3 regions of the Pseudomonas sp. XK-1 genome follow, and region 2 is predicted to be linked to each of the others. Evidence: predicted binding sites of a transcription regulator. Region 2 holds the regulator's gene; each other region holds the start of a gene.
What was found. The regulator sigma-54, encoded in region 2, starts transcription at its own class of promoters, with help from an activator protein. The targets are predictions, from matches to a motif close to ANTGGCATNNANNTTGCTNT.
Positions count from the first base shown of each region.

Region 1: the regulator sigma-54 is predicted to act here: its motif matches at 1,696-1,715, upstream of glnK (P-II family nitrogen regulator).
Region 3: the regulator sigma-54 is predicted to act here: its motif matches at 3,731-3,750, upstream of glnA (glutamate--ammonia ligase).

Region 1 is NZ_JBBPES010000006.1:25,973-36,117, forward strand. It holds gene WMW70_RS16195 (hypothetical protein) at 1-34, opposite strand, end outside; partial or broken gene WMW70_RS16200 (magnesium chelatase domain-containing protein) at 526-1,173, opposite strand; gene WMW70_RS16205 (accessory factor UbiK family protein) at 1,213-1,482, opposite strand; gene glnK (P-II family nitrogen regulator) at 1,912-2,250, shown strand; gene WMW70_RS16215 (ammonium transporter) at 2,288-3,601, shown strand; gene WMW70_RS16220 (ammonium transporter) at 3,680-4,930, shown strand; gene sutA (transcriptional regulator SutA) at 5,187-5,513, shown strand; gene WMW70_RS16230 (HAD family hydrolase) at 5,776-6,471, opposite strand; gene xerC (tyrosine recombinase XerC) at 6,468-7,418, opposite strand; gene WMW70_RS16240 (DUF484 family protein) at 7,584-8,279, opposite strand; gene dapF (diaminopimelate epimerase) at 8,276-9,106, opposite strand; gene lysA (diaminopimelate decarboxylase) at 9,117-10,145, opposite strand, start outside.
Region 2 is NZ_JBBPES010000001.1:747,636-757,780, forward strand. It holds gene WMW70_RS03280 (hypothetical protein) at 1-163, shown strand, start outside; gene yjgA (ribosome biogenesis factor YjgA) at 205-723, opposite strand; gene pmbA (metalloprotease PmbA) at 827-2,173, shown strand; gene WMW70_RS03295 (HPr family phosphocarrier protein) at 2,239-2,511, opposite strand; gene rapZ (RNase adapter RapZ) at 2,524-3,381, opposite strand; gene ptsN (PTS IIA-like nitrogen regulatory protein PtsN) at 3,384-3,857, opposite strand; gene hpf (ribosome hibernation-promoting factor, HPF/YfiA family) at 3,873-4,181, opposite strand; gene WMW70_RS03315 (RNA polymerase factor sigma-54) at 4,375-5,889, opposite strand; gene lptB (LPS export ABC transporter ATP-binding protein) at 6,023-6,748, opposite strand; gene lptA (lipopolysaccharide transport periplasmic protein LptA) at 6,751-7,293, opposite strand; gene lptC (LPS export ABC transporter periplasmic protein LptC) at 7,280-7,849, opposite strand; gene WMW70_RS03335 (KdsC family phosphatase) at 7,858-8,397, opposite strand; gene WMW70_RS03340 (KpsF/GutQ family sugar-phosphate isomerase) at 8,397-9,371, opposite strand; gene WMW70_RS03345 (ATP-binding cassette domain-containing protein) at 9,618-10,145, shown strand, end outside.
Region 3 is NZ_JBBPES010000001.1:318,925-329,069, reverse strand. It holds partial or broken gene WMW70_RS01445 (polysaccharide lyase family 7 protein) at 1-9, shown strand, start outside; gene typA (translational GTPase TypA) at 80-1,900, opposite strand; gene thiI (tRNA uracil 4-sulfurtransferase ThiI) at 2,062-3,516, opposite strand; gene glnA (glutamate--ammonia ligase) at 3,846-5,252, shown strand; gene WMW70_RS01425 (DUF4124 domain-containing protein) at 5,440-6,003, shown strand; gene WMW70_RS01420 (DUF4124 domain-containing protein) at 6,006-6,626, shown strand; gene glnL (nitrogen regulation protein NR(II)) at 6,883-7,968, shown strand; gene ntrC (nitrogen regulation protein NR(I)) at 7,965-9,395, shown strand; gene WMW70_RS01405 (hypothetical protein) at 9,960-10,145, opposite strand, start outside.

The DNA of each region.
Region 1 (10,145 bases), on a different contig from region 2:
TCCCGGATAGGGAGACAATATATTTTTGCTCCATTGGTTGCCTGCTCCCTGCCCGATTAATAATCTGAGTTGTAAATATCGTTATTCTCGTACGGTTGCATAGTGTCGGTGTTTAGGCCCCTAGTTCTATCTCTATCCAGAGCCTGGCCTCCACCAGGCGCAATGGATTGACCACCGCCGGGGGCAATTGACTGGCCACCACCTGGGCCTATAGATAGGCCGCCGCCAGGCCCAATGGATAATCCGCCGCCAGGTGCAATCGACTTTCCGCCACCAGGGGCAATCGAATCACAGCCACCGGGGCCAATCGAGTTAGGGACGCAGTCACGCCACGCTTCTGCATTGGCGACACCTGAACAAGCGAGCAGCGTTATTAGTAACCCTGAAAGTTTCATTTTGTTATCTCCGTCTTAGTGTTGAGACGCTACCCCTAACGACACGTCCTGTCCAACCGCCATACGCACGGATAGCAAGTCTCCGCACGTCTGACGGTTCCAACAGTAATGGGGTCTAATGGTTGACTAAAAGAAGTAGATTGTGCGAGCCGGCCGCGGCCACCAGCAGGGCGCGCTTGGCGGCGATCTGGCCCTGCACTTCGGCAAGGTCCGGGTAGGGCAGCACCTGGCGCAGCAGGCCCTGGGCCTGATAGGGCGCGATGGGCGTCTGGCCATTGAGATGGGCGGCGACTTCGAGCAGGTGCTCCACCGCGATCACGTCCAGCCCCGAGGCCAGGCTGGCTTCTTCGGCGTTGGCCTTGGGCACCATTAAGGTGCGGCCGGCGGCGCGGGCGGCCAGTGCGGCGGGCAGCACGCCCTGTACTGGGCGAATCGCCCCGGACAGCGCCAGCTCGCCAAGGCATTCGAGCTGCTCCAATGCGCTGGCCGGCACCTGGCCGCTGGCGGCGAGAATGCCCAAGGCAATCGCCAGGTCGAAACGCCCGCCGTCCTTGGGTAGATCCGCCGGGGCCAGATTGAGGGTGATGCGTCTGGGCGGGAACTCGAAGGCGCAGTTGAGGATGGCGCTGCGCACCCGGTCCTTGCTTTCCTTGACCGCTGTTTCCGGCAGGCCGACCAGGGCCAGGGAAGGCAGGCCGTTGGCCAGATGGGCCTCGACCGTCACTGCCGGAGCTTCGACGCCGACTTGGGCGCGGCTGTGGACTATGGCCAGGGACATCGATCACTCCTTGATCGGCTGAGGCATCCGCTGCGGGTGTTACTCGTGGGTGGCGGCGGCTTCTGGGCTGCGGGCTTCCATCTCGGCGACTTTGGCTTCTAGGGCTTCCAGGCGGGCACGGGTGCGGGCCAGTACGACCATCTGGCTGTCGAATTCGTCGCGGCTGACCAGGTCGAGCTTGCTGAAGCCGCTTTGCAGCAACAGCTTGAACTGGGCTTCCAGCTCGCTGCGTGGCAGCGGGCTGTCGCTGTTGAACAGGCGGGAGGCCTGATGGCTAAGGGCGTCGAGCAAGGCTTTGGGTGGCAGCATGGTGAGGTTCCGGTAACAGATGGTCGCCAGTGTAGCACGCAGTGCCGGACGGCTTGCCTGGGCGAGACTGGCGCACTGGGCGGGCGCGCTGCACGCTTTTCGCGCGTGGGGTGGCAGGGTGTCGCACCATTGTTGTGCGTTGATTGCGTCCAAATGTCCGCGATAAGCCCCTGTTTGGTGGCTAACTACATGAAATAAGTGGCTTTTACGGGAGTTGGCAGGCTTTCTGCTTTGTCTCTTGCGACGCATGCTCCGATGCAGTTCCGGTGCGTCAGGCGAAGCGGGGAAGTGCTTCGCCGGGATCTGTTGGTGAGCATCGGTGCCGCTGGGTCAGGGCCGCGATGCATTACAAAAGCCAGACACTGCGCTTAGACTTGAGTCGGGTTCGTAATTCCTGGGGCAAGTCCACCTTACACGGGAGAAAGTTACATGAAGCTAGTCACTGCCATCATCAAGCCGTTCAAGCTGGACGACGTCCGTGAGTCACTGTCGGAGATCGGCGTGCAGGGCATCACTGTCACTGAAGTCAAAGGCTTCGGTCGTCAGAAAGGCCATACCGAGTTGTACCGCGGTGCCGAATACGTGGTCGATTTTTTGCCGAAGGTGAAAATCGACGTGGCCATCGCTGACGATCAGCTCGATCGTGTGATCGAGGCCATTACCAAGGCCGCCAACACCGGCAAGATCGGTGACGGCAAGATTTTCGTTGTAAACCTGGAACAGGCGATCCGCATCCGTACCGGCGAAACCGATACCGACGCGATCTAAACGCCCTTCGAACCCCACACGCCCCAGGAGTTAAACCATGACTCTGCGAAAAATCGCAGGGCTAGGAGCCCTTTTGTCTCTCGTTCCTGGCTTTGCCATGGCCGAAGAGGCAAGCCTGAGCAGCGGCGACACAGCCTGGATGCTGGTGGCCACTGTGCTGGTGCTGTTTATGACCATTCCCGGTCTGGCACTGTTCTATGCCGGCATGGTGCGTTCCAAGAACGTGCTGTCGGTGTTGATGCAGTGCTTTGCCGTGACCGGTCTGATCAGCATCCTGTGGGTCGTTTACGGCTACAGCCTGGCATTTGACACCACCGGCATGGAGCAGGGTGTGGTCAATCTCAACTCCTTTGTCGGCGGTTTCTCCAAAGCCTTCCTCAGTGGTCTGACCCTGGACAGCCTGGTGGCCACGGTGCCGGAGTCGGTGTTCATCACCTTCCAGATGACCTTTGCCATTATCACTCCCGCCCTGATCGTCGGAGCCTTTGCCGAGCGCATGAAGTTCTCGGCCATGCTGATCTTCATGGCGGTGTGGTTCACCCTGGTCTATGCGCCCATCGCGCATATGGTCTGGGCCGGCGACGGCGCACTGATGTGGGACTGGGGTGTGCTGGACTTCGCGGGTGGCACCGTGGTGCACATCAACGCGGGTATTGCCGGGCTGGTGGCCTGTCTGGTGTTGGGCAAGCGCAAGGGCTTCCCGACTACCGCCATGCCGCCGCACAACCTCGGCTACACCCTGATCGGCGCAAGCATGCTCTGGGTCGGCTGGTTCGGCTTCAACGCCGGCTCGGCTCTGGCCGCCAACGGCAGCGCTGGTATGGCCATGCTGGTGACCCAGATTGCCACTGCCACCGCGGCGCTGAGCTGGATGTTCGCCGAGTGGATCACCCATCGCAAACCCAGCGTGCTGGGCATTGCTTCGGGTGCGGTGGCGGGCCTGGTGGCCATCACTCCGGCGTCCGGTACGGCCGGTCCCATGGGGGCCCTGGCGATCGGCCTGGCCAGCGGGGTGATCTGCTTCTTCTGTGCCACCAGCCTGAAACGCAAACTGGGTTATGACGACTCTCTGGACGTTTTCGGCGTGCATGCCGTGGGCGGTATCGTCGGGGCTATTCTCACCGGGGCGTTCGCCGCGCCGGCGCTGGGTGGCTTTGGCGAAGTGGAGAACATTCCTGCGCAGTTGTGGGTGCAGTTCGAGGGGGTGGCCTTCACGGTGGTGTACACCGCGCTGGTGACCTTCGTGATCCTGAAAGTGATCGACCTAGTAATGGGCCTGCGTGTCAGTGACGAGGAAGAGACCATCGGCCTCGATCTCGCCCTGCATAACGAGCGCGGCTACAACCTGTAAGCACACGGAGCGCGTCCGGAGCCAACCCCGGACGCCTTAACCGAATAGCGCTATAAAGCGCACGGCAAGAGGTGAACCATGGACAACACAGCATTGACTGCACTGCAGTACGGTTTTGATACCTTCTACTTTTTGGTTTGCGGCGCCCTGGTGATGTGGATGGCAGCGGGTTTTGCCATGCTCGAATCCGGGTTGGTGCGGGCCAAGAACACCACCGAGATTCTCACCAAGAACATCGCCCTGTACGCAGTGGCCAGCGTGATGTACCTGGTGATCGGCTACCACATCATGTACTCCAGCCCGGAAGGCGGCATTCTGCCAAGCCTGGGCTTCCTGCTGGGTGAAGAGAACAGCGTCGAGTCGGTTCTGGCCGGCGGTGATGACGCGCCCTACTACTCGGCCCGTTCCGACTTCTTCTTCCAGGTGGTGTTTGCCGCGACCTGCATGTCGATTGTCTCCGGTGCCGTGGCCGAGCGCATGAAGCTGTGGGCCTTCCTGGCTTTCGCCGTGGTCATGACCGGTTTCATCTACCCGGTACAGGGCTTCTGGAAATGGGGTTCGGGCTTCCTCAACGAAGCGGGCTTCCTCGACTTCGCCGGTTCCGGTGTGGTGCATATGGCCGGTGCTGCCGCTGCTCTGGCTGGCGTGCTGCTGCTGGGTGCGCGTAAGGGCAAGTACGGTGCCAATGGCCAGGTCAACGCCATTCCGGGTGCCAACCTGCCGATGGCAGCCCTGGGTACCTTTATCCTGTGGATGGGCTGGTTCGGTTTCAACGGCGGCTCGCAGCTGAAGATGAGCACCATCGAAGACGCCAACGCCGTGGCCAACGTGTTCGTTAACACCAACATGTCCGCTGCCGGCGGTCTGATTGCGGCGCTGATCGTGGCGCGTATCCTGTTCGGCAAGGCTGACCTGACCATGGCCCTCAACGGTGCCCTGGCTGGCCTGGTGGCCATCACCGCCGAGCCGCTGACCCCGACTGCCCTGCAAGCAACCCTGATCGGTGGCGTGGGTGGCGTGCTGGTGGTGTTCTCCATCCTCGGCCTGGACAAGCTCAAGCTCGACGATCCAGTCGGTGCCATCTCCGTCCACGGTGTGGTCGGTATCTGGGGCCTGCTGGCTGTCTGCCTGACCAACAGCGACTCCAGCCTGGGTGCCCAGCTGCTGGGTATCGGTGCGATCTTCGCCTGGGTGTTTATCGCCAGCCTGATCGTCTGGTCCATCATCAAGCTGGTGATCGGCCTGCGCGTTACCGAGGAAGAAGAATACGAAGGCGTGGACATCGCCGAGTGCGGTATGGAAGCCTATCCGGAGTTCACCAAGAACTGATTGTCCGGAGTTTCGACGAGGGCGCCTTTATGGCGCCCTTTGTTTTTTCTGCGGGCCGTCAGAGCCTGCCGGAGTTTGCGCACGCTGCTGTTGTGATGCACCGGCAACAGACCCTAGAATGCGCGCCGTTGAGCGCAGATCGCCGATGCGTAGCGCTCAATCCGGGCAAGGCCACAGGATTTTTTTCCAGCGACGTTAGAAAGCTGACGCAGCTGGGCTATAACTACTCTGCTTTTCGCAAGTCATGAGGTTGAACATGAGCGACGAAGATCTGGAACACGACGAACTGGAAGGCGCTGACGAGGACGACGGCGAGGAACTGGCCGCCGCCGACGATGGCGACAGTGTGGATGATGACGGTGACGACGAAGTCGTACCCGCCAGCAAAAGCAAGAAGGTCAAGGCTGCCGTTGACGTCGAGGAGCTGCCCAGCATCGAAGCCAAGCAGAAAGAGCGCGATGCCCTGGCCCGCGCCATGGAAGAGTTTCTTTCCCGCGGCGGCAAGGTGCAGGAAGTCGAGCCGAATGTGGTCTCCGATCCGCCCAAGAAGCCGGATAGCAAATATGGCAGCCGCCCCATTTAAGCGGTTGGCATAGCGCAAAAAGCCCGCATGGCAGACGCCGTGCGGGCTTTTTTGTGGCTTTTCCTCGTCCACTGCTGCGTTCAGGTGCCGGCACCTAAGTGTGAAGGGATCTGATTTCGTAGGGTGCGCTGTGCGCACCAGTTCTAGCTGTCGACTCTTGGTGCACGCGGCGCACCCTCTCCTGGGTGGCTCCTGCAAGCAGTGTCACCCTCTTCGGGCCGTCGCTGCGCGACGTAGGGCTTGTGGGCGCGGCTCTATCGGTTTACGCCCAGCTATGCAGCAGCGCGGGCAATTCGGCGAGGCTGCGAATCTGCCCGTCCGGGGTGTTGTCGGCCTCCCAGGCCTTGCCCTGGGGGTTGAACCAGATGGCGCGCAGGCCGGCGGCCTGGGCCCCGGCGATATCGTCGCTGGGGTGGTCGCCGATATGCACCGCATGCTCGGCGGCGATTCCTGCGCGTCTGAGGGCTTCCTGGAAGGGCTTGGGATCGGGCTTGCCGACCCCCAGCTCCTCGGCGCACAGGGCGAACTGGAAGTAATCGGCCAGGCCCAGGCGGCGCACATCGGCATTGCCGTTGGTGATCACTCCGAGCTGGAAGCGGTTGGCCAGGGTTTCCAGGGTCGGATGCACTTCGGCGAACAGCTCGACCTGATGGCGCGCCGCGAGGAACACCTGGAAGCCGGCCTCGGCCAGCACCTGGGCATCGCTGTGCGGGTAACCGGCGTTCTCCAGGGCCTGGAACAGAATGCGCCGGCGCAGCTCACTGAGGCGGTGCTTGAGCATCGGCTCGGCCTGCAGCAGGCCGGCACGGATGGTCCACAGATGCTCCACCGGCACCGCACCCAGGCGTGGCGCATGCATGGCCAGCCAGTTGCGCAGCGCCGCCTCGGCGTCCTGCATCACTGGAGTGACATCCCACAGGGTGTCGTCGAGGTCGAAGGTAATCAGCTGGATGCTCATTCTGTGCTGCCTTTGCGTTTGGCTCGGGGGTGGGCCTTGTCATAGACCGTGGCCAGGTGCTGGAAATCCAGGTGGGTGTAGACCTGGGTGGTGGCGATATCGGCGTGGCCGAGCAGTTCCTGCACCGCGCGCAGGTCCTGGGATGATTCCAGCATATGGCTGGCGAAACTGTGGCGCAGCATATGCGGGTGCAGGTGCTGACCGAGTTCGCGCACGCCGGCCTGGCGTACCCGCAGCTGCACCGCGCGCGGGCCGATGCGGCGGCCTTGCTGGCTGATAAAGACCGCGCCGTCGCTCGGGTTGGCCAGCGCGCGCAGCGGTAGCCACTGTTCCATGGCCTGGCGCGCCATGCGTCCGAGCGGCAGTTCGCGGGTCTTGTTGCCCTTGCCGAGCACCCGCACCAGACCGGCGGGCAGATCCAGGCCGTCGAGGTTGAGGCTGACCAGCTCCGACAGGCGCAGGCCCGAGGAGTAGAACAGCTCAAGCATGGCCTGGTCGCGGCGGGCGATAAAGTCGTCCTCCAGCGCGCCGTCGAGCAGTTGCGCGGCGCGGTCGGTGTCCAGGGTTCTGGGTAGGCGGCGTTCGCCCTTGGGCGGGCTCAGGCCGCTGGCCGGGTCGCTCTGGCAGTGGCCTTCGCGGATCAGGTAGCGGTACAGGCCGCGGGTCGCCGAGAGCAGGCGCGCCAGGCTGCGGCTGGATTGCCCCTGCATATTCAGGCGGCCGACCATACGCCGTAGGCGCGCGGTATCGAGCGCGGCCCAGCTGTCGATCTGCTCCTGGGTGCAGAACGCCAACAGCGTGCTCAGGTCGTGGCGATAACCGGTGAGGGTGTGTGGCGACAGCTGGCGCTCGCTGCGCAGGTGTTCGAGGTAGGCGTCAAGAGCAGCTTCAAGCTTCAAGCGGCAAGCTCCGTAGGATGGGTTAGCGGCGCGTGGCGCAAGATTCATGTGCCAGATATTAATCGTGCGCCGCGTAACCCATCGCGGCGATTTTGATGGGTGTCATGAGGTGCATCCATGCACCTCACCCTGCGGGCCGCTAAAGCGGTGCAAAACGGCATCCTGCCGTTTTGTCGCTTTGCTCAACCTGGGCGGTCCCACCCATCCTACGGGTCAGCGTACCGAACGCAGCGGCGTGGCGAAACCCGGTACGACGCGGGCCAGTACTTCGGCGATATAGCCGAGGAACAGGGTGCCCAGGGAGCTCTTGTAGTGTTGCGGGTCAGTGCTGCCGATCGCCAGTACGCCGTGCAGGCCCTGAAAGGACAGTGCCACCACCGCGGCGGAGCCGACCTGGGTACCTTCCGCGCCGAACAGGAAACTCAGTTCATGTTCGCGCAGCACGCCGCAGATGGTCTTGCCACCGGCCAGCAGGCCGCCGATGGCCTGGTGCGCTTCGGCGCTGCTGACCGAACGGCCCACCGGCAAGGCGGCGTCGCTGAACAGGATCAGGCTGACGAAGGGCACCTGGAATTCGCTGCGCAGGCTGTCTTCGACACAGCTGACCACTTCTTCCAGGCTGCTGGCGTCGAGCAGATCGAGCACCAGGCGACGGGTCTTGTCGAACAGGCGGTCGTTGTCGCGGGCCACGTCCATCAGTTGCGAGAGGCGATGGCGCATCTCGATATTGCGCTCGCGCAGCAGTTTGACCTGACGCTCGACCAGCGACACGGTGTCGCCGCGCTGGTGCGGAATACGCAGCTCGGGGATCAGCTCGTCGTGGTCGATAAAGAATTCCGGATGCAGGCGCAGGTAGGCGGCGACTGTTTCCGAATCCAGTGGTTTGGGTGAATCCTGCTTGTCGGTCATAGGCGAACCTGTCCTTCGTACACGCGTACCGCGGGTCCGGTCATCATAACGGGCTGACCTGGGCCTGCCCACTCGATGGACAGCTTGCCGCCCGGCAGTTCGATCTGCACCGGCGAATCCATCCAGCCCTGGCTGATCGCCGCTACGGCCGCGGCGCAGGCACCGGTACCGCAGGCCTGGGTTTCCCCGGCACCGCGTTCCCAGACGCGCAGCTTGGCGCGCTGGCGATCCAGCACCTGGAGGAAACCGACATTGACCCGCTGCGGAAAGCGCGGATGGTGTTCGAGTTTCGCGCCCAGGCTGTGTACCGGCGCAGTGTCGACGCTGTCGACGCGCAGCACGGCATGGGGGTTGCCCATGGACACGGCGGCCAGTTCGACGTTCAACCCGTCGACCTCGACCACATAGCTCAGCGCCTGCTGCTCGGCCTGGAACGGGATATCGGCCGGCACCAGTCGCGGCGGGCCCATGTTGACGCTGATCTGGCCGTCGCTGCGTACGTCCAGCTCGATGATGCCGCCCTTGGTTTCCACGCGCATCTGCCGCTTTACCGTCAGGCGCTTGTCCAGCACGAAGCGGGCGAAGCAGCGCGCACCGTTGCCGCACTGCTCCACTTCCGAGCCGTCGGCATTGAAGATGCGGTAGCGGAAGTCGACGTCCGGGTTGCTCGGCGGCTCGACGATCAGCAGCTGATCGAAGCCCACGCCGGTGTGGCGGTCGCCCCACTGCTTGGCGTTCTTCGGCTGGATATGTGCGTGCTGGCTGACCAGGTCGAGGACCATAAAGTCGTTGCCGAGGCCGTGCATCTTGGTAAAGCGCAATAACATGAGCTTGTCCTTAGCGGGCGGGCGGCAGGCAGCTTTCGCCGGCAAACAGCTCGCTGAGCGTCTCGCGGCGACGCACTTCGAAGGCCTGGTCACCCTCTACCATCACCTCGGCGGCGCGGCCGCGGGTGTTGTAGTTGGAGCTCATGACAAAACCATAAGCACCGGCCGAGCGCACGGCCAGCAGATCGCCTTCGGCCAGGACCAGGTCGCGGTCCTTGGCGAGGAAGTCGCCGGTTTCGCAGATCGGCCCGACTATGTCGTAGTTGCGGCTGCTGCCGTCGCGCGGCTGCACCGCCTGCACGTCCATCCAGGCCTGGTACAGGGCCGGGCGGATCAGGTCGTTCATCGCCGCATCGACGATGGCGAAGTCCTTGTGTTCGGTGTGCTTGAGGTACTCGACCCGGGTCAGCAGCACGCCGGCGTTGGCCACGATCGAGCGGCCCGGCTCGAACACCAGGGCCAGGTCGCGGCCGGCAATGCGCTCACGCACCGCCTTGATATAGTCGCCGGCCAGCGGTGGCTGCTCGTCGCGGTACTGCACGCCGAGGCCGCCGCCCAGGTCCAGATGCTTGATCTGGATGCCGCGTGCGGCCAGACGGTCGATCAGCGTCAGCAGGCGATCGAGGGCATCGAGAAAGGGCGGCAGGGTGGTCAGCTGCGAGCCGATATGGCAATCGACGCCGATGATCTGCAGGTTCGCCAATTCGGCGGCGCGGGCGTAGACCGCTTCGGCCTGCTCGATATCGATGCCGAACTTGTTCTCTTTCAGCCCCGTGGAGATATAGGGGTGGGTGCCGGCGTCGACGTCCGGGTTGACCCGCAGGGAAATCGCCGCGGTCTTGCCCAGTTCGGCGGCAACCAGCTGCAGGCGTTCCAGCTCTTCGGTGGATTCGACGTTAAAGCAGTGCACGCCCACTTCCAGGGCGCGGCGCATATCGTCGCGGCTCTTGCCGACGCCGGAGAAGACGATCTTGCTCGCCTCGCCACCGGCGGCCAGCACCCGCTCCAGTTCGCCACGGGAGACGATATCGAAGCCCGC
Region 2 (10,145 bases):
GTTGTTGTATGGCAAAGGTTACTGGTCATTACGGCTGCTATCGCTGGGTAGGATCGAGCCGAGTGACTGGAATGACGGACTGGTGAGTGCGATCGGTTTGGCGGTTACCCTGGCCTGGTGCGTGCCTTTGTTGCTTTGGCTGACGGGTAACCCGCAGGCGTAGGATGGGTTAGCCGAAGGCGTAACCCATCAGGGCTGAGAGGCCTAGCGCAAGCCGCGCTGGGTTTCATCCAGTTCGCGGATGTATTTGAAGATTTTGCGTGACGCGGCTGGCGGCTTGTTCTGCGCCAGTTCGTGCTGGCCCTGGCGGATCAGCTGGCGCAGGTGCTGGCGGTCGGCTTCGGGGTATTCGCCGACAAATTTTTCCAGGGTGTCGTCGTCGCCGTTGAGCAAGCGGTCGCGCCAACGCTCTAGGTTATGAAAGCGTTCGTTGTACTGGCGGGTGGAGGCATCCAGCTGGTCGAGCAGAGTGAGAATGGATTCGATGTCCTGATCGCGCATCAGCCGGCCGATAAACTGCACATGGCGTTTTTTCGCGGCATTGGCGGTGTGTTTCGGCGCTTCGGCCAGTGCGCGACGCAGCTCGTCGGTCAGCGGCAGCTTGTTCAGCAGATCGAGTTTCAGGGTGGTCAGGCGTTGCCCCAGATCCTGTAGCGCATGCAACTCGCGCTTGACCTGGGTTTTGCTCTTCTCGCCGGAGAAGTCGTCAAGGTATTCAGACATGGTGGCGGTCCAGTGGATAACGCCGACATGATAGCAGCAAGTTTCCAGCTGTAAGCGTCTGGCTTGTCTGGCCGCGCCTGCAGCTTATCGTTCAGGAGTGTTTATGAGTGCAGTAGATATCGTCGGCCCCGAGGCCGTGCCGCAATTGCAGGCCCAGGTCGAGCAGATTATTGCCGAGGCCCGCAAGCAGGGAGCCAGCGCCTGCGAAGTGGCCGTGTCGGTGGAGCAGGGGCTGTCCACCACGGTGCGTCAGCGCGAGGTGGAAACCGTCGAGTTCAACCGCGATCAGGGTTTCGGCATCACCCTCTATGTCGGTCAGCGCAAGGGCTCGGCCAGTACCTCGGCCAGTGGTGAGGCGGCGATCCGGGAAACCGTCGCGGCGGCCCTGGCGATTGCCAAGCATGCCTCCGAAGACGAATGCGCCGGTCTGGCCGATGCCGGGCTGATGGCTCGCGAACTGCCGCAGCTGGACCTGTACCACGCCTGGTCGATCACCCCGGAGCAGGCCATCGAGCAGGCCCTGAGCTGCGAAGCGGCGGCCTTCGCCGCGGATGGGCGGATCAAGAATGCCGACGGCACCACCCTCAATACCCATCAAGGTTGCCGGGTCTATGGCAACAGCCATGGTTTTGTCAGTGGTTATGCCAGCACCCGGCACAGCCTGAGTTGCGTGATGATCGCCGAAGACGGCGGGCAGATGCAGCGCGACTACTGGTATGACGTCAACCGCCAGGGCGAACTGCTGGCCGACGCCGCCAGCATCGGCCGGCGTGCCGCCGAGCGCGCGGTCAGTCGCCTGGGCGCGCGCCCGGTACCCACCTGCGAAGTACCGGTGCTGTTCGCCGCCGAGCTGGCCACCGGCCTGTTTGGCAGCTTTCTCGCGGCGATTTCCGGCGGCAACCTGTACCGCAAGTCGTCCTTCCTCGAAAACAGCCTGGGGCAGCAGCTGTTTCCCGAGTGGCTGAAGCTCGACGAGCGTCCGCATATCCCCCGCGCCCTGGGTAGCGCCGCTTTCGATGGTGATGGCCTGGCCACCTATGCCAAGTCCTTTGTTGAGCGCGGCGAGTTGCTGTCCTATGTGCTCGGCACCTACTCCGGGCGCAAGCTGGGCATGCCCAGTACGGCCAATGCCGGCGGCGTGCACAACCTGTTTGTCAGCCATGGTGACGAAGATCAGAAGGCCCTGCTTAAGCGTATGGGCCGCGGTCTGCTGGTCACCGAGCTGATGGGCCAGGGCCTGAATATGGTCACCGGCGACTATTCCCGCGGCGCGGGCGGCTACTGGGTGGAGAACGGCGAGATCCAGTTTCCGGTGCAGGAAGTCACTATCGCCGGCAACCTGCGGGATATGTTCCGGCAGATTGTCGCGGTGGGCAATGATCTGGAACTGCGCAGTAACATCCGCACCGGCTCGGTGCTGATCGAGCGGATGACGGTGGCCGGTAGTTGATTCGGGCTGTATGAAAAAGGGGCTGTCGCTTAAGCGCTCAGCCCCTTTTTTATTGCTTCGATCAGCTATTCGCCTTCGTCGAAGTAGTTGTTGATCAGCTCGCTCAGGGCGTTGAGCGCTTCGCCGTCCTGTTCGCCCTCGGTATGCAGGTGCACGGACGTGCCCTTGCCGGCGGCGAGCATCATCACGGCCATGATGCTCTTGCCGTCCACCAGGCTGTCCGGCGCGCGGCCGATCTTGACCTGGCAGGGGAAGCGGCCGGCGACGCCAACGAACTTGGCCGCCGCACGGGCATGCAGGCCAAGCTTGTTGATGATGGTGATTTCGCAGGCGGGCATCGCGGCAATTCCTTAACTGAGGTCGCGGTGGCGAATCTGGACGTTCTTCAGGATGGGTTTGAGGGTTTCGCCGAGGCGATTGGCCAGGTATACCGAGCGGTGATGGCCGCCGGTGCAGCCGATCGCTACCGTGACATAGGCGCGGTTGCTGGCGGCAAAGCGTGGCAGCCACTTGACCAGGTAGGCGAGGATGTCCTGAAACATGTCTTCGACATCGGCCTGGGCCGAGAGGTAGTCGGACACCGGCTGATCCAGGCCGGAGAATTCGCGCAGGTCCGGCTTCCAATAGGGGTTGGGCAGGCAGCGCACGTCAAACACCAGATCGGCATCCACCGGCATGCCGCGCTTGAAGCCGAAGGACTCGATAAGAAAGGCGGTACCCGGCTCAGGCTGGTTGAGCAGGCGCAGTTTGAGGCTGTCGCGCAACTGGTAGAGATTGAGGTGGGTGGTGTCGATCTTCAGGTCGGCCAGGTCGATGATCGGGCCCAGCAGCAGGCTTTCGTCGGCGATGGCTTCGGCCAGCGAGCGGCTTTCGTTGGTCAGCGGATGGCGCCGGCGGGTTTCGGAGAAACGCTTGAGCAGGGTCTCTTCATCGGCGTCGAGGTAGATCACATCGCACTTGATATGCCGCGCGCGTACCTCTTCGAGCAGCTCGGGGAAGCGCTTGAGGTGGCTGGGCAGGTTGCGCGCATCGATCGACACGGCCACCTGCGGGTGGAGCAGCTCGGTATGCAGCAGGGCGCGCTCGGCCAGCTCTGGGAGTAGGCCGGCGGGCAGGTTGTCGATGCAATAGAAGCCGTTGTCCTCAAGTACATCGAGGGCGGTGCTTTTGCCGGAGCCGGAGCGACCGCTGACGATGATCAGGCGCATGCTCAGTCTCGATTGAGTTGGCTTTGCACGTCGACCACCACCTGGTACAGGGCCTCATTGCTCTGAGCCTGGCGCAGGCGGTCACGCACGTCGCTGCGGTCGAGCATGCTGGCGATCTGCCGGAGCAGTTCCAGGTGGGCGTCGGTCGCGGCTTCGGGAACCAGCAGAACAAACAGCAGATCGACCGGGGCACCGTCGATGGCATCGAAGTCCACCGCGGCATTGAGTCTCAGCAAGGCGCTGATCGGTGCGTTGCAACCGGGCAGGCGACAGTGCGGAATGGCGATGCCATTGCCGAAACCGGTCGAGCCGAGTTTTTCGCGGGCGATCAGGCTTTCGAAGATGTCTTGGCCGTCCAGGTCAGGCAGCTCGCGCGCCACCAGGTTGGCAATCTGTTCGAGAACACGTTTTTTGCTGCCGCCCGGCACGTTCACCAGGGAACGGCCGGGGGTCAGGATAGTTTCAAGTCGGATCATAGGAGATAGACGAGGTCAGCGGGCCAGTGCGCCCTGTTGACGGTCGAGCTGTTTTTCCTTGTGCTTGATGAGTTGGCGATCGAGTTTGTCGGTGAGTAAATCGATTGCTGCATACATGTCTTCGTGTACCGCATTGGCGACAACCTCGCCGCCGGCAATGTGCAGGGTCGCTTCGATTTTCTGCTTGAGCTTCTCGACCTCCATGATGACTTGCACATTGGTGATTTTGTCGAAGTGGCGCTCCAATCGACCGAGTTTTTCCTCGATGTAGGCGCGCATGGCGTCGGTCACATCCAGCTGGTGTCCACTGATGTTGACTTGCATACCGCATTCTCCTTGTTGCCGTGTGTAAGAGGCAGGCAATAGGCCTGCCGCCGGAACACTGTGGCGTGGAAGACCCTGGCAGAACGAGTCTGGCACTGTCGCCGCCCGCGCATTGGCAGCGAAGTTGCTTGCGCGAAAAGGCGAGGCCGGGTGTTGTTGCGTGCAGTGTGAACCGTCTTCCTTCTTGTACCGCCTAGATCAATCGCTTGCGCTCGCTGGATGGCGCTATCCCGAGGGATTCACGGTACTTTGCGACTGTACGGCGGGCTACTTGAATGCCCTGTGCTTCCAGTAAACCAGCGATCTTGCTGTCACTCAACGGCTTTTTTGCATTTTCCGCGGCGACCAGTTTTTTGATGATGGCGCGGATCGCGGTGGACGAGCATTCGCCGCCCTCGGAGGTGCTGACGTGGCTGGAGAAGAAGTATTTCAGTTCGTAAATGCCACGCGGGGTGTGCATGAATTTCTGCGTGGTGACCCGCGAGATGGTTGACTCGTGCATGCCCACCGCCTCGGCGATATCGTGCAATACGAGAGGTTTCATCGCCTCGTCACCGTAGTCGAGGAAGCCGCGCTGGTGTTCGACGATCTGCGTGGCGACCTTCATTAGGGTTTCGTTGCGGCTTTGCAGGCTCTTGATAAACCAGCGCGCTTCCTGCAGCTGGTTGCGCATAAAGGTGTTGTCGGCGCTGGAGTCGGCGCGCTTCACAAAACCGGCGTACTGCGCGTTGACCCGCAGGCGCGGCATGGCTTCCTGGTTCAGCTCCACCAGCCAGCGCTCGTTGTGCTTGCGTACGATCACGTCGGGCACCACGTATTCCGGCTCGCTCGATTCGATCTGCGAGCCGGGGCGCGGGTTGAGGCTCTGGATCAGCTCGATAACCTGGCGCAGCTCGTCTTCCTTGAGCTTCATGCGGCGCATCAGCTGGCTGTAGTCGCGGCTGCCGAGCAGGTCGAGGTAGTCGTTGGCCAGGCGCTGGGCCTCGCTCAGCCAGGGGGTTTTGGCGGGCAGCTGGCGCAGTTGCAGGAGCAGGCATTCGCCGAGGTTGCGCGCGGCAATGCCAGCGGGCTCGAACTGCTGGATGCGGTGCAGCACGGCCTCGACTTCGTCCAGTTCGATATCCAGTTCCGGGTCGAAGGCTTCAACCACTTCTTCCAGGGTTTCTTCCAGATAGCCCTGCTCGTTGATGCAGTCGATCAGGGTGACCGCGATCAGGCGATCCTTATCGGACATGGGCGAAAGGTTGAGTTGCCAGAGCATATGGCTCTGCAGGCTCTCGCCGCTGGACGTGCGGGTGGTGAAGTCCCACTCGTCATCGTCGTTGCTGCTGCTCGGCAGGCTGCTGGCGCTGGTCTGGTAGATGTCTTCCCAGGCGGTGTCGACCGGCAGTTCATTGGGAATGCGCTCGCCCCAGTCGCCTTCTTCCAGGTTGTCCACGGTCTGCGTGGTTTCCTGGTAGTTGGGCTCCTGGAAGCTGGACTCTTGCTGTTCGCTGGAAGTGGCGCTTTCTGCGCCATCGGCCATGGGGTCCGAGTTGTCGAAATCTTCGCCGTCTTCCTGGCGTTCGAGCATCGGATTGGATTCCAGTGCCTCCTGGATCTCTTGTTGCAGATCCAGGGTCGACAGTTGGAGTAGGCGAATGGCCTGTTGCAGCTGCGGTGTCATCGTCAGCTGCTGGCCCATCTTCAGGACTAGCGATGGTTTCATTGCAGACCTTATTTACCGGCGTCTGTGCGCAATCCACTACAGGGCGCGGAAGCGCCACAAGGAAGCAAATTATATGCCTGACTCTAAGGGGTTTGCCTAGGGGTGGTGCTTGTTTGCGTGAGAAAAGCCCCTGTTACAGGCGGAACTCATGCCCCAGGTACACCTCTTTGACCGTCTGGTTGGCCAGGATGGCGGCGGAGTCGCCTTCGGCGATCAGTTGGCCGTCACTGACAATGTAGGCGGTTTCGCAGATGTCCAGGGTCTCGCGCACGTTGTGATCGGTGATCAGCACGCCAATGCCCTTGGCCTTGAGGTGGTAGATGATCTGTTTGATATCGCCGACCGAGATCGGGTCAACCCCGGCAAAGGGTTCGTCGAGCAGGATGAACTTGGGCGAGGTCGCCAGGGCGCGGGCAATTTCTACGCGCCGGCGTTCGCCGCCGGACAGGCTCATGCCGAGGTTGTCACGAATATGGCTGATATGGAATTCCTGCAGCAGGCTTTCCAGCTCCTTGCGCCGCTCGCTGCGGTCCAGGTCCTTGCGGGTTTCCAGAATGGCCATGATGTTGTCGGCCACGCTGAGCTTGCGGAAGATCGAGGCTTCCTGCGGCAGGTAGCCGATGCCGGCACGGGCGCGGCCGTGCATCGGTTGGTGGCTGACATCGAGGTCGTCGATCAGGATGCGACCCTGGTCGGCCTGGACCAGGCCAACGATCATGTAGAAGCAGGTGGTCTTGCCCGCGCCATTGGGGCCAAGCAGGCCGACGATCTGCCCGCTGTCGATGCTCAGGCTGACGTCGCGCACGACTTGGCGGCCTTTGTAGCTCTTGGCCAGGTGCTGGGCTTTCAATGTGGCCATGGTTACTGCGCCTGCTGGTCGGCTGGTTTGTTCTTGGGCTGGATCACCATGTCGATGCGCGGTCGCGGCACGCTGACATTGCTGCCTGTAGCACGGCCGGCGTTGACGATCTGGCGCTGGGTGTCATAGACGATCTTCTCGCCTTCGAAGGTGTTGCCTTCCTGGATCACCTTGGCCTGGTCGATCAGCACGATGCGCTCGTTGGCGGCGAAGTACTGGATGGTCAGGCCGTAGGCCTTGACGATCTGCTTGTCGGTGGCCGGCAGCTGCTCGTAATAAGCCGGCTTGCCGACGGCGGTAAACACGTCGATATCGCCCGCCGGGGTCTGGGTGATGGTCACGGTGTCGCCCGTGATCTTCAGCGTGCCCTGGGTGATAACCACGGTGCCGCGGTACACGGCCACACCTTGCTTGTCGTCAAGTTCGGCGCTGTCGGCCTGAATCCGGATCGGTTGTTCGCGATCCGATGGCAGGGCCCAGGCGCTGATGCTTCCGAGCGCGGCGCTGAGACCGAAAAGAAGGGGGAGGGTTTTAACGAGCCTCATGCTGACCTCTTACATTGGACAGCAGGAGCATCCTGCCGTCATTCAAGTACGCTTTCATTCCTTGTGCCGTGGTCACCCCATTGGCGGCGTCGATTCTAACGGCTTGCTCGGTCTGCGCATATTCCTTCTCGGGGAATACGGTCAGGCGGCTGGTGGTGAGAATGGTCGGGCGGCCCTTGGCGTCGGTGCGGGCGATGCGCACCTTGTCGATCAGCTCGACTTCCTTGCCGGCGGGGGCGACTTCGCCGCGCTCGCTGCTGATGTTCCATGGTAGCTCTTCGCCGCGGTACAGCTGCATGTTCGGGTTGTCGAGCAGGGTGATGTCGGTACTCTGGATATGCTCGGTCTTATCCGCGGTGACCTCGTAATGCAGCGAGCCGTCGGGCATGTACTGCACGGTGGTGATATTGGTCGCGTAGAAATCGATGGTGTTCTGCGCGGTGCCCGGTTTGTCCCCGTCGGAGAAGCTTGCGGGGTTGATATTCCAGTAGCCGAGCGCCGCCAGCAGCGCGGCGGCGCAGGCGAGCAGGGCAATGTTGAGCAGTTTACGCGACATGGTGGGCTCTATAGGTAGGCGGCTTGGGCGGCTTCGAGGCTGCCCTGGGCGCGCATGATCAGTTCGCAGAACTCGCGGGCGGCACCTTCGCCGCCCCGGGCCTGGGTTACGCCATGGGCATGCTGGCGGACGAAGGCGTCGGCGCTGGCCACCGCCATGCCCAGGCCGACCCGGCGGATCACCGGCAGGTCTGGCAGGTCGTCGCCCAGGTAGGCCACCTGTTCATAGCTCAGGCCGAGTTCGCCGAGCAGCTCGTCGAGTACCACCAGCTTGTCTTCGCGGCCCTGGTACAGATGCTGGATGCCCAGATTCTGCGCGCGGCGCTCGACCACCGGGGTCTTGCGCCCGCTGATGATGGCGGTGCGCACGCCGGAGTTGATCAGCATCTTGATGCCGTGGCCGTCGAGGGTGTTGAAGGTCTTGAATTCGCTGCCGTCGACCAGGAAATACAGTTTGCCGTCGGTGAGCACACCGTCGACATCGAAAATTGCCAGTTTCACGCCCTGGGCGCGTTGCTGCAGGTCAGGGTTGATCGTTTCGGCGGTCATCACATTACTCCGGCGCGCAGCAGGTCGTGCATATTCAGTGCACCGACGGGCTGGTCGTTGCTGTCGACCACCACCAGGCCGCTGATCTTGTGGTCTTCCATGATTTTCAAGGCCTCGGCGGCGAGCATCTCGGCGCGGGCGGTCTTGCCGTGGGCGGTCATTACCTCGTCGATCAGGGCCTGGCGGACGTCGATGCCGCGATCCAGGGTGCGGCGCAGGTCGCCGTCGGTGAAGACCCCGGCCAGGCGGCCGTCGCTTTCCACCACCACGGTCATGCCCAGGCCCTTCTGGGTCATTTCCAGCAGGGCGTCGCGCAGCGAGGTGCCGCGTTGCACGCGGGGCAGGGCGTTGCCGGCGTGCATCACGTTTTCCACTTTCAGCAGCAGACGGCGACCCAGGGCACCGCCGGGGTGGGAAAAGGCAAAGTCTTCGGCGGTAAAGCCGCGGGCTTCCAGCAGGGCGATGGCCAGGGCGTCGCCCAAGACCAGCGAAACTGTGGTGGAAGACGTCGGGGCCAGGTTCAGCGGGCAGGCTTCCTGGGATACGCGGGCGTCCAGGTTGACTTCGGCGGCCTTGGCCAGGGGGGAGTTGGGGTTGCCGGTCATGCTGATCAGGCGGATGCCGAGGCGCTTGATCAGCGGCAGAAGGGTGACGATTTCCGCGGTGGAGCCCGAGTTGGAGAGGGCCAGCACCACGTCGTCGCGGGTGATCATGCCCATGTCGCCGTGGCTGGCCTCGGCCGGATGGACAAAGAAGGCGGTAGTACCGGTGCTGGCCAGGGTGGCGGCGATCTTGTTGCCGACATGCCCGGATTTGCCCATACCAACCACGACCACGCGGCCCTTGCTGCCCAGAATCAGCTCGCAGGCGCGGACGAAATCGCCGTTGATGCGCTGCAGCAGGTCCTCGATCGCTTCGAGTTCGAGGCGAATGGTGCGCTGTGCGGATTGGATCAATTCGTTGGGCTGGCTCATGGCGTCTCTAGGGCGGCTGAGTAAAAGTCGAGGATTATAGCGGGAAAGGTGCGTCTGCCCAGCACTTCCAGCGCGACTCGCCGCTCAATCGGTTGCTCAAACTGTTATCTAGCGTCGCATGTTCAATCTTGGGCGGTGAAAAGCCTAGTGGTATAGTTCGCGCCCATTTTCGGTCCGTTCGGCGGATGTAGTGCCCTTTTCTCGAGGTGCTGCGTCTGTCAGGCAAGCGTTTAGCAAGGAGTCCAGATGAGCGCCGAGAACCCATACGCTGTAGAGCTGAAGAGCCTGAGCTTCAAGCGCGGCGAGCGGGATATTTTTACCAATATCGATATTCGCATTCCGCGCGGCAAGGTCGTCGGCATCATGGGGCCTTCCGGCTGCGGCAAGACCACTCTGCTGCGCCTGATTGCCGCCGAACTGCGGCCCAGCGCGGGCGAGGTCTGGGTCAACGGGGTGAACCTGCCCACGCTGTCGCGCAGCGAATTGTTCGATATGCGCAAGCAGATGGGCGTGCTGTTCCAGAGCGGTGCGCTGTTCACCGATCTGGATGTGTTCGAGAACGTGGCCTTTCCGCTGCGGGTGCACACCCAGCTGCCGGAAGAAATGATCCGTGACATCGTCCTGATGAAGCTGCAGGCGGTCGGCCTGCGCGGTGCCCTCGATCTGATGCCGGACGAGCTGTCGGGCGGCATGAAGCGCCGCGTGGCCTTGGCCCGCGCCATCGCTCTGGATCCGCAGATTCTGATGTACGACGAGCCCTTCGTCGGCCAGGAC
Region 3 (10,145 bases), 430 kb from region 2:
CATCGATAAATACAGCGCCCAGTAAAAAGCCCCCGCAGGCTCTCGCCGGCGGGGGCTTTTCAGTTAGCTAGAACGGGTATCAGTTCTTGGCTTTCTTGGCCGCGCGGGTGCGCTCGCCTTCGTCGAGGATCTTCTTGCGCAGACGGATCGATTTGGGCGTAACTTCGCACAGCTCGTCGTCCTGGATGAATTCCAGAGCCTGTTCCAGGGTGAATTTCACCGGTGGAACCAGGGCGATGGTTTCGTCCTTGCCGGAAGCGCGCATGTTGTCGAGCTTCTTGCCTTTGGTTGGGTTAACGCCCATGTCGTTGTCACGGCTGTTCAGGCCGACGATCTGACCGTTGTAGATTTCCTGGCCGTGCTCGACGAACAGCTTGCCGCGCGCCTGCAGGGTTTCCAGGGAATAGGTCAGCGCCTTGCCAGTCTCAACCGATACCAGAACACCGTTCTGACGGCCGGACATGTCGCCGGACTTCATGGTGTCGTAGCGATCGAAGATCGAGGTCAGGATGCCAGCACCGTTGGTCAGGGTCAGGAACTGGTTACGGAAACCGATCAGACCGCGAGCCGGGATGTTGTACTCCAGACGAACACGGCCCTTGCCATCCGGCACCATGTTGGTCAGGTCGCCCTTACGCAGGCCCATCTCTTCCATGACCTTGCCCTGGGATTCTTCCGGGGTGTCGATGGTGACGTTCTCGAAGGGTTCCTGCTTCACGCCGTCGACGACACGGATGATCACTTCCGGACGACCAACACCCATTTCGAAGCCTTCGCGACGCATGGTTTCGATCAGTACCGAGAGGTGCAGTTCACCACGGCCGGAGACCTTGAACTTGTCGGCGCTGTCGCCTTCTTCAACACGCAGGGCCACGTTGTACAGCAGCTCCTTGTCCAGACGCTCCTTGATGTTGCGGCTGGTGACGAACTTGCCTTCTTTACCGCAGAACGGCGAATCGTTGACCTGGAAGGTCATGGATACGGTCGGCTCGTCGACGGTCAGCGGCTTCATCGCTTCGACATGGTTGATGTCGCACAGGGTGTCGGAGATGAACAGCGAGTCCATGCCGCTGACGCAGACGATGTCACCGGCGGTGGCTTCTTCAACGTCGATGCGATGCAGGCCGTGGTGACCCATCAGCTTGAGGATACGACCGTTACGCTTCTTGCCGTCGGCGTCGATGGCGATCACCGGAGTGTTCGGCTTGACGCGACCACGGGCGATACGGCCAACGCCGATAATGCCGAGGAAGCTGTTGTAGTCCAGAGCGGAGATCTGCATCTGGAACGGACCGTCGATATCAACCTGCGGCGACGGCACGTTGTCGACGATGGACTGGTACAGCGGGGTCATGTCTTCAGCCATGTCGGTGTGATCCAGACCGGCGATGCCGTTCAGGGCCGAGGCGTAGACGACTTTGAAGTCCAGCTGCTCTTCGGTAGCACCGAGGTTGTCGAACAGGTCGAAGATCTGGTCCAGAACCCAGTCCGGACGCGCGCCTGGACGGTCAACCTTGTTGATCACCACGATTGGACGCAGGCCGGCTTCGAAGGCCTTCTTGGTCACGAAACGGGTTTGCGGCATCGGGCCGTCCTGGGCGTCGACCAGCAGCAGCACGGAGTCAACCATCGACATCACGCGCTCAACCTCACCACCGAAGTCGGCGTGGCCGGGGGTGTCGACGATGTTGATGTGGTAGCCGTTCCAGTTGATCGCGGTGTTCTTCGCGAGAATGGTAATGCCGCGCTCTTTTTCCTGGTCGTTGCTGTCCATCACGCGCTCGTCGTTGAGCTCGCCGCGCTCGAGGGTGCCGGACTGACGCAGGAGTTTGTCTACCAGGGTGGTCTTACCATGGTCAACGTGGGCGATGATGGCGATGTTGCGTAGATTTTCGATCACTTGTGTATCTCGATCAGAGGATTCGGTGTGCCGCTTATTCTAGGCGGCGAGTATTAACTAATTGCGATTTCTGCCAGGCGGCGTACGAGCGCTATGGCTGTTACGCCGCCTGTGGGTCGGGAGGGCGATGGCGGATGCTGCCGCCATTCAACCCGGGCGTCTTATGCCGGACGATAAACGCGCACATTGGCATGCCCCTCGCTGAGCAGATGGTGGGCATGCAAACGGCTCATCACGCCTTTATCGCAATACAGCAGGTATTGGCGATTGGCATCCAGCTCTTTGAAGCGGCTGTTCAGGGCATAGAACGGCAGCGTTTGCACTTCGATACCGGGCAGCTCGAGAGGCTGCTCTTCGGCGTTATCCGGGTGACGGATGTCGATGATGACATGACTGGCCAGGGCTTCGCTGACTTCCTCGACTTTGACGTCCTTGCCCAGCTCGTCGATCACCTTGTCGATCGGCAGCAGGGTCGCGCGCTCCAGGGCGCGCTCGAGGATCGCCATATCGAACTGGCGCTCCTCGTGTTCGATGCGGTCCTTCTTCGCCCGGGTGGTCGGGTTCACCGAGATCACGCCACAGTACTCGGGCATATGCTTGGCGAACTCGGCGGTGCCGATCTGGTTGGCGGTGTTGATGATGTCCTGCTTGTGGCTGGCGATCAGCGGGCGCAGCACCAGCATGTCAGTGGCCGAGTCGATCACCGAGAGATTGGGCAGGGTCTGGCTCGACACCTGGGAAATCGCCTCACCGGTGACCAGGGCATTGATCTGCAGCTTCTCGGCCATGCGCGTGGAGGCGCGCAGCATCATGCGCTTGAGGATCACGCCCATCTGGCTGTTGTCGACCTTGCCGAGGATCTCGCCCAGCACTTCCTCGAACGGCACGCTGATAAACAGCACGCGCTGGGAGCTGCCGAACTTCTGCCAGAGGTAATGCGCCACTTCCATCACGCCCAACTCGTGGGCACGGCCGCCGAGGTTGAAGAAGCAGAAGTGGGTAACCAGGCCGCGACGCATCATCTGATAGGCCGCCACGGTGGAATCGAAACCGCCGCTCATCAGCACCAGGGTCTGCTCCAGCGAGCCCAGCGGATAACCACCCAGGCCTTCGTGCTGGTTATGAATGACGAACAGGCGCTGATCGCGGATTTCCATGCGCACTTCGACTTGCGGCTGCTTCAGGTCGATCCCGGCCGCGCCACACTGCTGGCGCAACTGGCTGCCAACATAGCGCTCGATATCCATGGAGCTGAAGGCATGCTTGCCAGCGCGCTTGCAGCGTACGGCGAAGATCTTGCCCGGCAGCTGCTCGGCGAAATGCAGCTTGCATTTTTCCAGCACGTCGTCGAAATCGCCCAGGGGGTATTCATCGACCTGGAGGAAATGGGTGATGCCCGGCGTGCAGCGCAAACGCTCGATCATCGCCTGCAGGGTCTTCGGCTCACTGACCTGGGTTTCGACTTCCAGGTTGTCCCACACACCACTGACCAGCACCTGCGGATCGAGCTCACGCAAAACCGAACGAATATTCTTCGCCAGCTGCCGGATAAAGTGCTTACGCACCGGCCGACTTTTAATGGTGATTTCCGGGAAGACTTTAACGATCAATTTCATGAAAACAGTGAGTGCCGAGGCCGCGAAAAAACAGGGGCGCGGATTATAGCGGAAATTGCTCAAGCTTTGATCAAAAACATGCAGCACTTAACATGGCGCACCATTTAAGCGCATAGAGCAAATACATTGACCCATAACGGTGCAAATATTTTCCTTCTACACAGTTACAGCCCCCGCCAACCCTGAGTTTCAGGGCATGCACCCATTCCTGTGCACTGGCATGCAATTTGCTCCCTTGTGAGGCAGGTTGCCCTGGAGGACTATGCCGCCGGGCTGCACCGTACTATTGAGGGCTCACCATTCCGAGCCTTGGCCATCTGGAGGACAGCATGTCGAAGTCGATTCAACTGATTAAAGAACACGACGTGAAGTGGGTTGACCTGCGCTTCACTGACACCAAGGGCAAACAGCACCACGTGACCATGCCGGCACGCGACGCCCTGGACGACGAATTTTTCGAGCACGGCAAAATGTTCGACGGCTCCTCCATTCATGGCTGGAAAGGCATCGAAGCCTCCGACATGATCCTGATGCCGGTTGACGACACCGCCGTTCTCGACCCGTTCACCGAAGAGCCGACCCTGATCCTGGTCTGCGACATCGTTGAGCCGAGCACCATGCAGGGCTACGACCGCGACCCGCGCTCGATCGCCAAGCGCGCTGAAGAGTTCCTGAAAAGCACCGGCATCGGCGACACCGTATTCGTCGGCCCGGAGCCTGAGTTCTTCATCTTCGACGAAGTGAAGTTCAAGTCCGACATCTCCGGCTCGATGTTCAAGATCTACTCCGAGCAGGGTTCCTGGATGACCGACCAGGACGTCGAAGGCGGCAACAAGGGCCATCGCCCAGCCGTCAAAGGCGGTTACTTCCCGGTTCCGCCGTGCGACCACGACCACGAAATCCGTACTGCCATGTGTAATGCCATGGAAGAAATGGGCCTGGTCATCGAAGTTCACCACCACGAAGTGGCGACTGCCGGCCAGAACGAAATCGGCGTGAAGTTCAACACCCTGGTTGCCAAGGCTGACGAAGTTCAGACCCTGAAGTACTGCGTACACAACGTGGCCGATGCCTACGGCAAGACCGCGACCTTTATGCCCAAGCCACTGTACGGCGACAACGGCTCGGGTATGCACGTACACATGTCCATCAGCAAAGATGGCAAGAACACCTTCTCCGGCGAAGGCTATGCCGGCCTGTCCGACACCGCTCTGTACTTCATCGGCGGTATCATCAAGCACGGTAAGGCCCTGAACGGCTTCACCAACCCGTCGACCAACTCCTACAAGCGTCTGGTCCCAGGTTTCGAAGCACCAGTAATGCTGGCCTACTCGGCGCGTAACCGTTCGGCTTCGATCCGTATCCCGTACGTTTCCAGCCCGAAAGCCCGCCGTATCGAAGCGCGCTTCCCGGATCCGGCTGCCAACCCCTACCTGGCCTTCGCAGCTCTGCTGATGGCTGGCCTGGACGGCATCCAGAACAAGATCCACCCTGGCGACGCAGCCGACAAGAACCTGTACGACCTGCCGCCGGAAGAAGGCAAGCTGATCCCGCAGGTATGCGGCAGCCTGAAAGAAGCCCTGGAAGAGCTGGACAAGGGCCGTGCGTTCCTGACCAAGGGCGGCGTGTTCTCCGACGACTTTATCGATGCCTACATCGAGCTGAAGTCCGAAGAAGAAATCAAAGTACGCACCTTCGTACACCCGCTGGAATACGACCTGTACTACAGCGTCTAATCCCGCACGCAACACAAGAGGCCACCTTCGGGTGGCCTTTTTGCGTTTTACCGTCCCCCATCTGGCGGCCCGGCTCGACCTTTTACCCCAGCCTTTGCTGCACTGGCGCACGCCCGGCCATCAGCACCCTTGCCAGCGCGCGCAGCCGGTGCAAGTCTTAGCACACCCCCATCAGGAGAGTTCGGCCATGCGCCCTCTACTCATCTGCCTGCTCCTCGGCCTGGCCCTGCCGGCCAGCGCGCAGATCTACAAATACACCGACGCCAAGGGCAATACCGTGTTCACCGATCAGCCGCCGGAAGGCCAGGCCGCGGAGAGCGTGCAACTGCCAGAGACCAATAGCGTAAATATGCAGGTGCCCAGCCTGCCGCCGACCGACAACACCGACGACGAGCCCCCGGTAGCGCCCTATAGCCTGCTGCAGGTGACCGGTCTGCCCAGCGACGAAGCCATGCGCGCCAACAACGGCACCTTCAGCGTCAGCATTCAGATCGAGCCACGCCTGGCCGCCGGCCACCGCCTGCGCCTGTTGCTCGACGGTCAGCCCTATGGCCAGGCGAGCAATGTACCGATGCTGCAGCTGACCAATGTCGACCGCGGCGAGCACAGCCTGGCCGTGGAGGTCCTTAGCGGCGAGCAGTCGGTCCAGCAGAGCGAGCCGGTCAACTTCACCGTGCAACGGGTCAACACCAGCAGCCCGGCCCTGCGCCCACCACCACCGCCGTCACCCAAGCCCAAGGCGACCCCCTGACCATGCGCACCCTGCTGCTCTGCTGCCTGCTGTTGCTCGGTCTGCCCGTCGCCGCCCAGGTCTACACCTATATAGATGCCGAGGGTAATCGGGTCTTTACCGACAAGCCCAAGTCGGGCGACGCCCAGCGTATCGAGCTGAACCCGGGCAACTCGATGCCGGCGCTCGCCCCGCCCGTAGCGCCGGATGCCCCCGCCAGCGCGACACAACCGAGCCAGCGCTACCAGGTGCTGCGGATTCTGGTACCACAGCCGGATGCCACCGTGCGCGACAATGCCGGCAACCTGATTGTCAGCGTCAACAGCGAACCGGCGCTGTTTCCCGGGCACAGCTATCGCTTGCTGCTCGATGGCAGCGAAGTGGGCCAGACCGGACGCAGCCCGGTCTTCCCCCTGGAAAATATCGACCGCGGCACTCACCAACTGGCGGTTGAAATCATCGACCAGCAGGGCCGCATCATCGAACGTACCCCCAGCCAGCCCTTCCACATGCTGCGCATTTCCCTGGCACAGAAGCGCATGGTCAATCCGTGCAAGAAAGACGACTACGGCGTACGCCCGGAATGCCCGCTCAAGGACAAACCGCCGGAAAAGAAAGACATCCCACTGATCCCCTTTATCTGAGTCGCGCCTTCGACACACCACTCCGATAGCCCGAACGCCAATCGCGCACCAACACGGTGCAGCAAGGCCAGGCTATTTCTATACTCTCCCTGTTTTGGGTCGCGCATGGCGACCCTACTGCGCCGAAAAGCAGCCATAAGCCGAGGCATCGCACTTAAACACGCTTCTTTTCAGGGCTTTGGTTTGCTTCTTGCATTTTCCCGCAGCATTGGCCGCCGCTTTGCGGCCCGCAGCGAAACGTCGGCAGACCTTACCTATGATCATCAACGACGCATTGCACCGCCTGTTACTCGACAACCTGACCACCGCCACACTGCTGCTTAACGCCGAATTGCGCCTTGAGTACATGAACCCGGCGGCGGAGATGCTCCTGGCCGTCAGTGGCCAGCGCAGCCACGGGCAATTTATCAGCGAACTTTTTACCGAATCGGCGGAGGCCCTCGGTGCCCTGCGCCAGGCCGTCGACCATGCCCACCCGTTCAACAAGCGCGAAGCCGTACTGACTTCGGTCAGCGGCCAGACCCTGACGGTCGACTATGCCGTGACCCCGCTGTTCAACAAGGGCGAGACCCTGCTGCTGCTGGAAGTGCACCCACGCGACCGCCTCCTGCGCATCACCAAGGAAGAGGCGCAACTGTCCAAGCAGGAAACCACCAAACTGCTGGTGCGCGGCCTGGCCCACGAGATCAAGAACCCCCTGGGCGGCATCCGCGGTGCGGCGCAGCTGCTGGCACGTGAACTGCCCGAGGAAAGCCTCAAGGACTACACCAACGTGATCATCGAGGAGGCCGACCGCCTGCGTAATCTGGTCGACCGCATGCTCGGCTCGAACAAGCTGCCGTCCCTGGCGATGACCAACGTGCATGAAGTGCTGGAGCGGGTCGGCAGCCTGGTGGAGGCCGAAAGCCAGGGCAGCATCACCCTGGTGCGTGACTACGACCCGAGCATCCCCGACGTACTGATCGACCGCGAGCAAATGATCCAGGCCGTGCTCAATATCGTGCGCAACGCCATGCAGGCCATAGGCGGGCAGAACGAACTGCGCCTGGGCCGCATCACCCTGCGCACCCGCACCCTGCGCCAGTTCACCATCGGCCATATCCGCCATCGTCTGGTGACCAAGATCGAGATCATCGACAACGGCCCGGGCATCCCGGTCGAGCTGCAGGAAACCATCTTCTATCCCATGGTCAGCGGGCGTGCCGACGGCACCGGCCTGGGCCTGGCGATTACCCAGAACATCATTAGTCAGCACCAAGGTCTGATCGAGTGCGAGAGCCATCCCGGCCATACCGTGTTCTCGATCTTCCTGCCGCTGGAACAAGGAGTAACTCCGTCATGAGTCGCAGTGAAACCGTCTGGATCGTCGATGACGACCGTTCCATCCGCTGGGTACTGGAAAAAGCCCTGCAACAGGAAGGCATGACCACGCAGAGCTTCGACAGCGCCGACGGCGTGCTCAGCCGCCTGGTACGTCAGCAGCCGGACGTGATCATCTCGGATATCCGCATGCCCGGTGCCAGTGGCCTGGAGCTGCTGGCGCGCATCCGCGAACTGCACCCGCGCCTGCCGGTGATCATCATGACCGCCCATTCCGACCTCGACAGCGCGGTCGCCAGCTACCAGGGCGGTGCCTTCGAGTATCTGCCCAAGCCCTTCGATGTCGATGAGGCCGTCTCCCTGGTCAAGCGCGCCAACCAGCACGCCCAGGAACAGCAGGGCCTGGCCGCACCGGTGGAGCTGGCGCGCACGCCGGAGATCATCGGCGAAGCGCCGGCGATGCAGGAGGTGTTCCGCGCCATCGGCCGCCTCAGCCATTCCAATATCACCGTGCTGATCAACGGCGAGTCCGGCACCGGCAAGGAGCTGGTGGCCCACGCCCTGCACCGCCACAGTCCGCGCGCCGCCTCGCCCTTTATCGCCCTGAATATGGCGGCGATCCCCAAGGACCTGATGGAGTCCGAGCTGTTCGGCCATGAGAAAGGGGCCTTTACCGGCGCGGCCAACCTGCGTCGCGGGCGCTTCGAGCAGGCCGACGGCGGCACCCTGTTTCTCGACGAGATCGGCGATATGCCGGCCGACACCCAGACCCGCCTGCTGCGCGTGCTGGCCGACGGCGAGTTCTACCGGGTCGGCGGCCATACCCCGGTCAAGGTCGACGTGCGCATCATCGCCGCCACCCACCAGAACCTGGAAACACTGGTGCAGGCCGGCAAGTTCCGCGAAGACCTGTTCCACCGCCTCAACGTGATCCGCATCCATATCCCGCGCCTGGCCGACCGCCGCGAGGACATCCCCACCCTGGCCCGCCACTTCCTCAGCCGCGCCGCCCTGGAGCTGGCGGTCGAACCGAAACTGCTGAAGAACGAAACCGAAGACTATCTGCAGCAGCTGCCCTGGCCCGGCAACGTGCGCCAGCTGGAGAACACCTGCCGCTGGATCACGGTGATGGCCTCCGGGCGCGAAGTGCATGTCGACGACCTGCCGCCGGAGCTGCTCAGCCAGCCCCAGGACAGCGCACCGATCAGCAACTGGGAACAGGCCCTGCGCCACTGGGCCGACCAGGCCCTGGGCCGCGGCCAGTCGAACCTGCTCGACAGCGCCGTACCGGCATTCGAGCGGATCATGATCGAGACCGCCCTCAAGCACACCGCCGGCCGCCGTCGCGACGCCGCCGTGCTGCTGGGCTGGGGCCGCAACACCCTGACCCGCAAGATCAAGGAACTGGGCATGAATATCGGCGGCGACGACGAAGAAGGCGACGACTAAGCCGCCCCCAGCCGCTGGATAACCCCGCAGTGCATCCAGGCTGGCGCATAGCCCCCTATCTATGCGCCAGCCTGCGGCGGTGCCGCCTCGCAGGCCTGGCCCAACCCAACGCAATGCGTAGACCCTACGCTCGGACGCAAGTCTCGCAGAACGTAGGAGCGGCCCATGGCCGCGAATAGGGCATGCCCGGCAAAGTCATCGCGGGCATGGCCCGCTCCTACAGGTACCTGCAAGCCGAAAGACGCAATTGCCCCCAGTTTGCTGCGCGACAGCGCGGCGTCTGGACGACGGGGCATTTCCTACGAATCCCCTGCCCCCCCCCGAATCGCGCCGCACTTGCCCGAGTTTCATCTCAATGAATTTGCGCCGTGACAATGCACCATCTGCGCACGCTGCACCGCCAAGGTTCACCCGACGACTCACTGAAAGGTCCGAACAAAAGGCTGAAGCCCAGTATTTGCAGGGCCTGCAGGCATCGTAATAAAACTGGCACACAGTCTGCATAGACTCTAGTAATCCCAGTTTCGGGGACCTTGGTACAGGCAGGCCGGGGATTCCCCTCTTTTATTCATGCACCAGGCTGACCGTCAGCCGCCAGCGCCCGTCCACCTCCTCAGCGCGCCATTCGCCGCGCAGCGGACGGGCCGCCACCACACGCAACAGCAGATCCTTCCTTTCCCGCTGCAAACGCCAATTGGCCAGCCGCCCCTGCACCTGCAGCTGGCCTTGCTGTTCCCGGCCAAAACTCTG